3 regions of the Janthinobacterium sp. C22 genome follow, and region 3 is predicted to be linked to each of the others. Evidence: predicted binding sites of a transcription regulator. Region 3 holds the regulator's gene; each other region holds the start of a gene.

Region 1 (3,274 bases), 850 kb from region 3:
ACCGCACCCACCACCGGTTTGCGCACGCGCAAGATATGTTCCCAGTTGCGGCTGATGTAGCCCTGAGTAAAGGTATCGGGATACGTGTAATCGGCCATGGCGGCGATATCGGCGCCGGCGGCAAAGGCTTTTTCGCTGCCCGTGAGCACGATACAGCCGATATTGTCATCCGCATCGAACTTGAGCAGGGCGTCGCCCAGCTCATTCATCATATTGTCGTTCAAGGCGTTCAAGGCCTTGGGGCGGTTCAGGCGGATGATCGCCACCTTGTCCTGGATATCGATGATCAGGTCTTCGTATTGCATAGTGTCTCCTCTCGATGAACGGTGCGACGATTGTAGCGGCTAAAGGCAGCGGCGCGGCAGGTGCGCTGCTATTATTGCGAGCCTGATCACCTTTCATCGAGCAGCGTATTTTCTCCTCCTTCCTCCAATATTGCGCCAGCCACCTGCGCGGCGACGGCAGCGCCGCCAGCGTCAATTTCCGCCGCCTGTGGTTCAGCAACGGCCTCAACTGCTTCGGCGCGCAGATCACCTCGCTGGCCCTGCCCCTGTGCGCGGTATTGTTACTGCATGCGACGCCGGAACAGATGGGCGTGCTGGTTGCCCTGCAGGCGCTGCCGTTCGCCCTGTTCGGCTTGCCCGTCGGCGTGCTGCTGGACCGGCGCAGCAAGCACCCGATCATGCTGTTCAGCGAAAGCATGTCGGGCCTGGCACTGGCCAGCGTGGCCGTCGCCTGGTGGTGCGGCGTGCTGTCGATGCCATGGTTATATATAGTGGGATTCATCATCGGCACGGGCTTCGTCGTCGGCGGCGGCGCCGAACAGGTGTTTCTGACCTTCCTCGTGGGCCGCGATGGCTTGATCGACGCGCAGTCGAAATTTGCCGCCACGGAATCGGCTTCGCGCCTGATCGGCCCCGGCCTGGCCGGCGTGCTGGTGCAAGCGCTGTCGGCGCCCGTCGCCATCCTGTGCACGGCCTGCGGCTATCTGGTTTCCGTATTCAATCTGCGCGCCATGAGCGTGCGCGACCCACGCCCGGCGCCCTCCGACAAGCACGCCCTGCGCGACATCGCCGACGGCTTGCTGTTCGTCTGGCGCGAACCGCTGCTGCGCGCGCTGGCCTGGGGCGCCGGCATCTGGCACTTCCTGTTTTACGCCAGCATGGCCTTGACGGTGCTGTTCGCCACGCGCGACCTGGGCATGAGTCCTGGCGTGCTGGGCATGACGCAGATGCTGGGCGGCGCCGGCGTCTTGCTCAGCGCCTTCATCGTCAAGCCGCTGACGCGCCGCTACGGCGCCGGCCGCACCATCCTGATCGGCCTGGCATCGACCTCGCTCTGCTTTGTCCTGACGCCAACGATTCCCGCCGCGCTGTTCGGCAGCGCGGCCGCCAGCGCCGTGGCGTATGCCATATTGATGTTCTTTTTCGATTGCGGCGTGATGCTGTTCTTTATTCCCTACCTGGGCCTGCGCCAGAAAGTCACGCCCGACCCCATGCTGGGCCGCATGACCTCGACCATGCGCTTCCTGACGGTGGCGACGGCACCGCTGGGCGCGCTGGCCGCTGGCTGGGTGGCGGAACATTTTGGCGTGCGCAATGGCCTGGCCTGCATCGCGGCAGGCAGCATTGTGTTGACGATCGCCATGGTGTGGGGCACGCCGTTGCGTAGCGTGCGCACCTGAAGCGAGGAACGGGCATACACTGCAGAAAGATTGCCTTGGCGACACTATTCATGCCAAAGCCTGTGAGGTTTGATTTACATCAAGGTTTTAATTGATGTAACTCCATAAGCTGTCTTACATCACTTGAGGAGCACGCCATGTTTAACACCATCTTATTTCCCACCGACGGCTCGCCGCTGTCCGACAAAGCTGCCGAGACCGCCCTCGCCTTCGCCCAATTGAACAAAGCCAAGCTGGTCGCCATCAGCGTGGTGCAACCCTTCCCGTTTTCGCCGATGGCCGACGGCGGCATCGTGCTCGACGCCAGCCTGTATGAACAGCAGATGCAGGAAGCCTCGCAACGCGCCATCGACAAGATCGGTGCGGCGGCGCGCGCCGCCGGCGTGCCTTTCGAAGGCGTGGTGGCCGTGTCACCGAGCCCGCACGACGAAATCGTCAACGCGGCGCAAACCTACCATTGCGACATCATCCTGATGGCCTCGCATGGCCGCAAGGGCTTGAACAAGCTGTTCGTGGGCAGCGAAACGCAAAAAGTGCTGGCGCATACGTATCTGCCCGTCATGGTTCTGCGGTAAACCGCCCCCCGGCGTCGCCAGGACTCCCTAGCGCGCCGGCGCCTGCTTCGGCAGCAACACCCACACGGCGCCGCTCTGCTTCATGCGGCCCGCATTCTCGGCCGCTTCCGCGCCAAAGCCAAAGAAATAATCGACCCGGATCGGCCCGCGAATGGCGCCGCCCGTATCCTGCGCCATGACCAGGCGCTGCATGGGAATCTCGCTATTGGCTTGCGTGGTGGACAGGAACACGGGCGCGCCCAGCGGCAGGAAGCGCGAATCGACGGCCACCGAGCGCTGCGGCGTCAGCGGCACGCCCAGCGCGCCCTTCGGCCCCACTTTCGGATCGGGCAAACGCTCTTCCTTGAAGAAGACATAGCTGGGATTGGCGTTGAACAATTCATCCTTGCGCGTGGGATGGCCGGCGATCCACGCCTTGATGCCCTGCGCGGACGCCTGGCTCAGGGTCAGCTCGCCCTTGTCGACCAGGTAGCGGCCGATCGACTTGTAGGGATGGCCGTTTTGATCCGCATACGCCACGCGCACGGTTTCCTGCGTATCGGTCAGCTGCACGCGCCCGGAACCCTGCACCTGCAGGAAGAACGCCTCGACTTCATCATCCACCCACAGCAATTCCTTGCCAGTGACGGACGTGGCGCGCTCGATATCGGCGCGGGTCGCGTACGGTATCACCTTCTTGCCGACCAGCTTGCCCCGCAGGCGCATGTTCTTCAGTTCCGGATACACGCCGGCCAGGTCGACCGAGACCAGGTCGTCAGGCACCTTGTACAGCGGCGTCTGATATGGACCGCCGCGCTTGCGCGCCCCGTGCAGCAGCGGCTCGTAGTAGCCGGTGACGAGGCCCGTGCTGGCGCCATCGGCGGCGATGACTTGATTGGGCACAAAGAAAGTCTCGAAGAACAGGCGGATGGCCTTGTCGCTGTCGGCATTCACCTGGCGCGCGATCGTGCACGATTCCTTCCAGTCCGGCCGCTTGACCAGCACGCCGCACGAAGCCATGAACGCGGGCCAGGCG
Region 2 (3,274 bases), 2.2 Mb from region 3:
TCAAATTCAGAAACAAGGACTCGCATGAACCACCTCCGCCGTAATTTGCTCCTGGCCGCCGCCAGCCTGGCCTTCGCCACCGCCGCCCATGCCAAGGACCCGAAAGAACTCGTCATCGGCACCAGCTCCGGCCCGTATTCCGATCAGCTGAAGCTGGGCATCAAGCCCATCCTGGAAAAACAGGGCTACAAGGTCAAGATCGTCGAATTCAACGACTACGTGCAGCCGAACTACGCGCTGGCCGAAGGCTCGCTGGACGCCAACGTGTTCCAGCACATCGTGTATCTGACCAAGTTCGCCACCGATAACAAGCTGCCACTGAGTTCATTGATCACCGTGCCGACCATGCCGATCGGCCTGTACGGCGGCAAGCAAAAGACGCTGGCCGAAGTCAGGAACGGCGCCACCATCACCATGCCGAACGACCCGACCAACCAGGCGCGCGCACTGGTGATGCTGGCCAAGATGGGCTGGATCAAGCTGAAACCGAACGTCGACCCGCTGCGCGCGTCCGAGCGCGACGTACTGGAGAACCCGAAGAAGCTGAAACTGGTGCCGCTGGAAGCGGCGCAGCTGCCGCGCTCGCTGGCGGACGCCGACTACGCTTTCGTCAACGGCAACTTCGCCCTGGCCGCCGGCATGAAGCTGACGTCGGCCCTCGCCGTGGAAAAGATCTCGGACAGCTACATCAACCTGGTCGCCATCCGCACGGCCGACAAGGCCAAGCCCTGGGTCAAGGACCTGGAAGCGGCCTACCGCTCGCGCGCCTTCCTCGACGCCACCAACAAATACCTGGCCGGCTACGAAAAGACGGACTACCAGCTGGCGCTGGAAAAGACGCTGAAAAAATAAACGACGCATGCAATGCAAAAAGGACGGCCAAGGCCGTCCTTTTTTATTGTCCGCGCCTTGCGGGCGCTATTCCGGCTTAGAAACGGTAGCCGACGCCGATGCCGATCAGGATAGGATCGACCTTGACTTCGCTGGCCTTGGCGCCACCGATGAACACATCGCTGCGGATCTGCACTTTCTTGATGTCGAAGTTCAGGGACCAGTTTTTGTCCAGCTTGTAGTCGACACCGGCTTGCAGCGAGTAGCCCCAGCTGTCATGCTCGAGGCGGCCGGCGCCATTCAGCAATTTCACGTCCGAGATATTCGTGTAGTTGATGCCGGCACCCACGTAAGGGCTGAACTGTTTTTCAGGCATGAAGTGGTATTGCAGCGACAGGGTCGGCGGCAGGTGCTTGAAGGTACCGATATTGTTGCCGTCGAGCTTGACGTCATGCTTTTGCGGGTAAGTCAGGATCAGCTCGGCAGCGATATTCGGGGTGAAGAAGTACGAAATATCGATTTCAGGAATCGTCTTGCTGCTGACCGTCAAACGGTCGGATGCGCCGACGCCACCAACAGGAGCAGATTTATCGGCCGGATCGATGTGCACGGCGCGCGCACGGACCAGCCATGGGCCTTCCTGTGCCATTGCGTTGCCGGCGAAGGCGCCGATGGCGGCCAAAACGATTGCTGCTGCAGTTGCGGACTTTTTCATTTTATTTTCCTCTGTCGTTAAGTAACGCTGCGAAGTCTAAGAGTGCAGTGCAACAAAAACTTTGATCCACATCAAATAGTGCTAGATGGCATCAACAGAGGGATTTTTTCCTTTGCCCAGGTCAAGAAAATGCGGCATTGCAAAATCAGGCCGCCTCGGCGAACAGGCTGGCGACCCAGTCTGCAAACACGCGCACGCGCGGCGACAATTGCCGGTGGTGGGGATACAGCACGGACACGGGCAGCGGGTCGGGACGCCAGTCCCGCAGCACTTCCACCAGCTCGCCGGACGCCAGCGCCCGCTCCAGGTGATAACGGGGCGCCTGGATCAAGCCCATGCCCGCGCGGCAGCAGGCGTGATACGCGTCCGCGTTGTTGACGGACACGCTGCCCGGCAAGGCCACGCTGTGCCGCTGCCCATCCGCCTTGAAATCGAAGGGCCAGACCTTGCCCGTCCGGGCGGAAAAAATTGACGGCGCGGTGGCCCGCCAGCTGCGCCAGGTTTTCCGGCGTGCCGTGCGCGGCCAGGTAGGCGGGGCTGGCGCACGTCACCTGCTCCAGCAGCGCGACGCGGCGCGCCACCATGGACGAGTCGCCGAGCTCTCCCACGCGCAGCACGCAATCGACGCCTTCGCGCACCAGGTCGACGAGGCGGTCGCCCATGCCGATTTCCAGTTCGATCAAGGGATAGCGGGCGCAGAACCGGTCCAGCACGGGCATGACGAAGTGCATGGCCAGGGTCGCGTGCAGGTCGATGCGCAGCTTGCCGGCCGGCTGCCGCGCCGCCGAGGAAAACACGGCTTCCGTTTCTTCCAGGTCCGCCAGCAGGCGCGCGCAGCGCTGGTAATACGCCTCGCCATCGGGCGTGGGCGTCACTTGCCGCGTGGTCCGCTGCAGCAGGCGCACGCGCAGCCGCGCTTCAAGCTGCTTGATCGCATGCGTGACGGTGGCCTTCGGATAGCCAAGGTCATGCGCCGCCTGCGTGAAACTGCGCAGTTCGACGATGCGGGTAAAGATGCGCATCGCATCGAATCGGTCCATGGCCCCTCCATTGTTATTGTCTGCTGCACAGTGTAGCGATCCGGGTGCCATTTTTCCATTCTTAACTATCGCGCTGGCAAACTTGTCCGCAACGCAAGCACTACTTGCACCGATGTCACTGGATTGCCGCCTGCCCATGCAGCATACTATTTTCAGTGCGCACATGAGAATGGTAATGATTATCATTTGCGATATAATGGCTTACCTCGCTCAGCGATTACAAAAAGGAATGGGAGACATGGATATATTGAGGGAACTGCGTGAATCGGGCTTGAAAGTGACCATCCCCCGCTTGCGGATTCTGCAGCTGTTCCAGGAAGGCACGATCAAGCACCTGAGTGCGGACGATGTCTACAAACTCTTGCTGGCTGAAAAGATCGACGTGGGCCTGGCCACCATCTACCGCGTGCTGATGCAGTTTGCCGAAGCGGGCATTTTGTTTCGCCGGCACTTCGAATCGGGCCACGCCGTCTTCGAACTGAACGAAGGCCAGCACCACGACCACCTGGTCTGCACGGGTTGCGGCAAGGTCGATGAATTCGTCGACGAAGGCATCGAACTGCGCCAGAACGAGATCGCCGCCGAGCGGGGCTTCGTGCTGCACGAGCACGCGCTGTCGCTGTACGGCACCTGCGCCGAGTGCACGGCGAAGAAAATCCCGCCGCGCCGGGTCTGACGATGCCTGAGC
Region 3 (3,274 bases):
CGCGCTAATGCAGGAAGGCCGGTCCCCGCATGGGGGCCGGCCATTTACACAGGAGAAATAGCATGTCCGACAGTCTGAAACTGCAAGCCCCCGTTGCCCCGTGGTACAAGCACCGCTGGCCATGGCTGCTGATGATCGGTCCCGGCCTGTCCGTGGTCGTCGGCAGCTTCATGGGTTATATCGCGTTTACACAACCCGATGCGCTGGTGGTGGGCGACTATTACAAGCAGGGCAAGGCCATCAACCAGGATTTGAAGCGCGACACGATCGCCAGCGACCTGGCCATGGATACGACCCTGGCGTATGACGTCGCCGCAGCGCGCCTGAGCGGTTCCGTGCACAGCTTCGGCAAGGCGTACCAGAGGCCTTTGCTGCTGCACCTGGCGCATGCGACCCTGCCGGAAAAGGATATCAAGCTGCTGGTGCAGCCCGATGCGGCCGGCAATTTTTCCGTGGCGCTGCCGATGCTCGAACGCAGCCGCTGGCAGGTGCTGGTGGAAAATGACAAGCGCGAGTGGCGCCTGTCCGGTATCTGGACCTGGCCGCTGCAACGCAGCATCGCGCTGCACGCGGATGAAGAGCTATAACGTACAGCGCCGGGAAAAAACCGTAGCGAGCGGCAGTGATTTGTGGCTGAGAAGCGCAGCTGTGCTAGAGCACAGCGAGCATCGCAGGCCGCAAAGCGCGACGCGCAGTAGGTTTTGACGGTGCTGTTATTTGCAGACGTCCGTGCCGGCCGTAATGGCCTTCAATTTCGCCGGCTGCAGGATCTCGATCTCTCGGTTGGAGACGCGCAGCCAGCCTTCCTTCTTGAATTTCGACAATAAACGGCTGACGCTTTCGATGGTCAGGCCCAGGTAGTTGCCGATTTCCTCGCGCGACATGCGCAACTGGAATTTACTGCTCGAATAGCCGCGCGCTTCATAGCGCGACGCCAGGTTGACGATGAAGGCGGCAAAGCGCTGCGTCGCCTGCATATTGCCCAGCAACAGCATCACGCTTTGCTCGCGCGTGATTTCCTGGCTCATCATGCGGTGGAAATGGCGCAGCAGGGTCGGCATGTTGCCCAGCAATTGTTCCAGGCTGGAAAACGGGATTTCACACACTTCGCTGTCTTCCAGGGCCACCGCATTACAGTGGTGGCGGTCGGCGCTGATGGCGTCCATGCCCAGCAGTTCGCCAGCCATCTGGAAACCCGTCACCTGCTCTTCGCCGCCCGGATTGATCTGGTAGGTCTTGAAGTGGCCCAGGCGGATCGCGTACAGGTTCTGGAACGAGTCGCCGATGCGGAACAGCGAGGCGCCGCGCACGATCTTGCGGCGGCGGCCGATGATCTGGTCCAGCCTGTCCATGTCGCCCACATCGAGGCCCATCGGCAGGCACAATTGATGCATGCTGCAGGTCGAGCATCGCGCACGCAACGCTTCCACGGTCACTGTGGGCAAGGTTGGAGTGAGTAGCGCTTCAGTCATGTCGGTACCTTTTAGAAAATGCAACAACAAGTTTACTGCATACAGGGTTGCCGTGTGCCAATTTCACCGCAATTTCACCGAATAAACGACGTCCCGCCTTTAATTATATGGCAACATCGTCAAAAGCCCATGCGGAGAGGGCAATTTGCGTGGCGGCGCTTGCCAAGCTGGGGTATTGATAGGAAAATTCCTGACAGCATTATTTGCCGCCTGTGCCGCCCGGTACTGAAAAGGAAATCATGAAGCCTCTCGGCATCAAAGCAAAAGTCGCGCTGGCCACCAGCCTGACCTCGATCGCCATGATCGCGCTGGTCACCATGATCCAGGTGCAGCACATGCGCGACGATTTCACCCGGGTACTGCTGAGCCAGCAGTCGTCCCTGATCAGCCGCACCGCCGCCGAGCTCGACGACAAGCTGGGGATGCTGCTGCAGATCGTCACCCTGACGGCCCGGCAGCAGCCGCCGGAACTGATCGCCCAGCCCGCCCAGTTGCGCGAATACTATTCGCGCCGCTCGATGCTGGTGCTGTTCGACGACGTGCTGGTGCTCGACGCGCACGGCGCCGTCGTGGCCGACATGCCGGAAGTGGCGGGGCGCGCCGGCATCAACGTCGCCGAGCGCGAGTATTTCCAGACCGTGCTGCGCACGCGCCAGCCCATGATCACCGAGCCGATGCTGGGCAAATCGAGCGGCATGCCCATCGTGCAGATGGTGGCGCCCGTGCTGGCCGCCGACGGCCAGGTGGCCGGCGTGGTGATCGGCGTGCTGCGCCTGTACAAGGACAACCTGCTGGGGCGTTTGCGCTCGGAAAAGATCGGCAAGAGCGGCTATTACTTCATCCTCACGCGCGGCGCCGTGCCGCGCTACGTGCTGCACCCCGATACCAGCCGTTTGCTGCAGCCGCGCCTGCCGAACGCCAACCTGACGACCACTCAGCTGCTGAAGGACGATGGCGAAGGCAGCATGGTCAGCACCAACAGCCGCGGCATCACGGCCGTCAACAGCTTCAAGCGCCTGAAATCGGTGAACTGGCTGCTGGCCGCCTCGCTGCCCCTCGACGACGCCTTCGAACCGTTCGACGGCGTGCTGTACCGGCTGGTGCTGTGGAGCATCCTCGCCTCGCTGCTGGCCGCAGCCGTGCTGGGCTGGGTCACCGTACGCCTGCTGTCGCCCCTGGTGCGCCTGCGCGACACCCTGCAGGCGCTGCGCACCAGCGGCAGCCGTTTCACCCCGTTCCCGTGCAGCAGCGCGACGAGATCGGCGAGCTGACGGAAGCCTTCAACGGCCTGATGAGCGAACGCGACCGGCTGCAGCAGGAACTCGAATCGCGCGCGGCGGAGCTGGAACAGGAGCGCGACCGGGCCGAGGCGGCCAACCGCGCGAAGAGCGATTTCGTGGCCAACATGAGCCATGAAATCCGCACGCCCCTCAATGCCGTGCTGGGCATGGTGTATTTGCTGGGCAATACCAAGCTCGATACGGAACAGCGCAAGTATCTGACCATGGTGCGCGTGGCGGGCCAGTCGCTGCTGGGCATCCTCAACGACGTGCTCGATTATTCGAAGATCGAGGCGCGCCGCATGGAATTGTCGCCCGTCGAATTCGACCTCGACGAGGTCATGAACACGCTGGCCACGACGATGACCATGAATGCGGGCGAAAAGGAGCTGGAACTGGCGATTGCCGTCGAGCCCGATGTGCCGCGCCGCCTCGTGGGCGACGCCCAGCGGCTGCAGCAAATCCTCGTCAACCTGGCCGGCAACGCCATCAAGTTTACCGAGAGCGGCGAAGTGGTGGTGG

Evidence for each region. Region 3 encodes FNR, which switches genes on or off when oxygen is low (the NO sensors DNR and NnrR bind a similar motif). Its sites were predicted from a motif close to TTGATNNNNATCAA; they were not measured.
Region 1: ACRHIG_RS30840 (universal stress protein) is a predicted target of FNR. The motif match lies at 1,754-1,767, and genes of this name have one in related genera.
Region 2: ACRHIG_RS13365 (OmpW/AlkL family protein) is a predicted target of FNR. The motif match lies at 1,608-1,621, and genes of this name have one in related genera.

Annotation. Positions count from the first base shown of each region.
Region 1 covers NZ_CP193659.1:6,562,221-6,565,494, forward strand. The annotation lists gene ACRHIG_RS30830 (enoyl-CoA hydratase) at 1-305, opposite strand, end outside; gene ACRHIG_RS30835 (MFS transporter) at 491-1,684, shown strand; gene ACRHIG_RS30840 (universal stress protein) at 1,822-2,259, shown strand; gene mltA (murein transglycosylase A) at 2,287-3,274, opposite strand, start outside.
Region 2 covers NZ_CP193659.1:2,868,765-2,872,038, reverse strand. The annotation lists gene ACRHIG_RS13370 (MetQ/NlpA family ABC transporter substrate-binding protein) at 25-852, shown strand; gene ACRHIG_RS13365 (OmpW/AlkL family protein) at 929-1,546, opposite strand; partial or broken gene ACRHIG_RS13360 (LysR family transcriptional regulator) at 1,692-2,586, opposite strand; gene fur (ferric iron uptake transcriptional regulator) at 2,825-3,262, shown strand.
Region 3 covers NZ_CP193659.1:704,245-707,518, reverse strand. The annotation lists gene ccoG (cytochrome c oxidase accessory protein CcoG) at 1-8, shown strand, start outside; gene ACRHIG_RS03185 (FixH family protein) at 63-587, shown strand; gene fnr (fumarate/nitrate reduction transcriptional regulator Fnr) at 714-1,472, opposite strand; gene ACRHIG_RS03175 (cache domain-containing protein) at 1,712-2,743, shown strand; gene ACRHIG_RS03170 (hybrid sensor histidine kinase/response regulator) at 2,713-3,274, shown strand, end outside.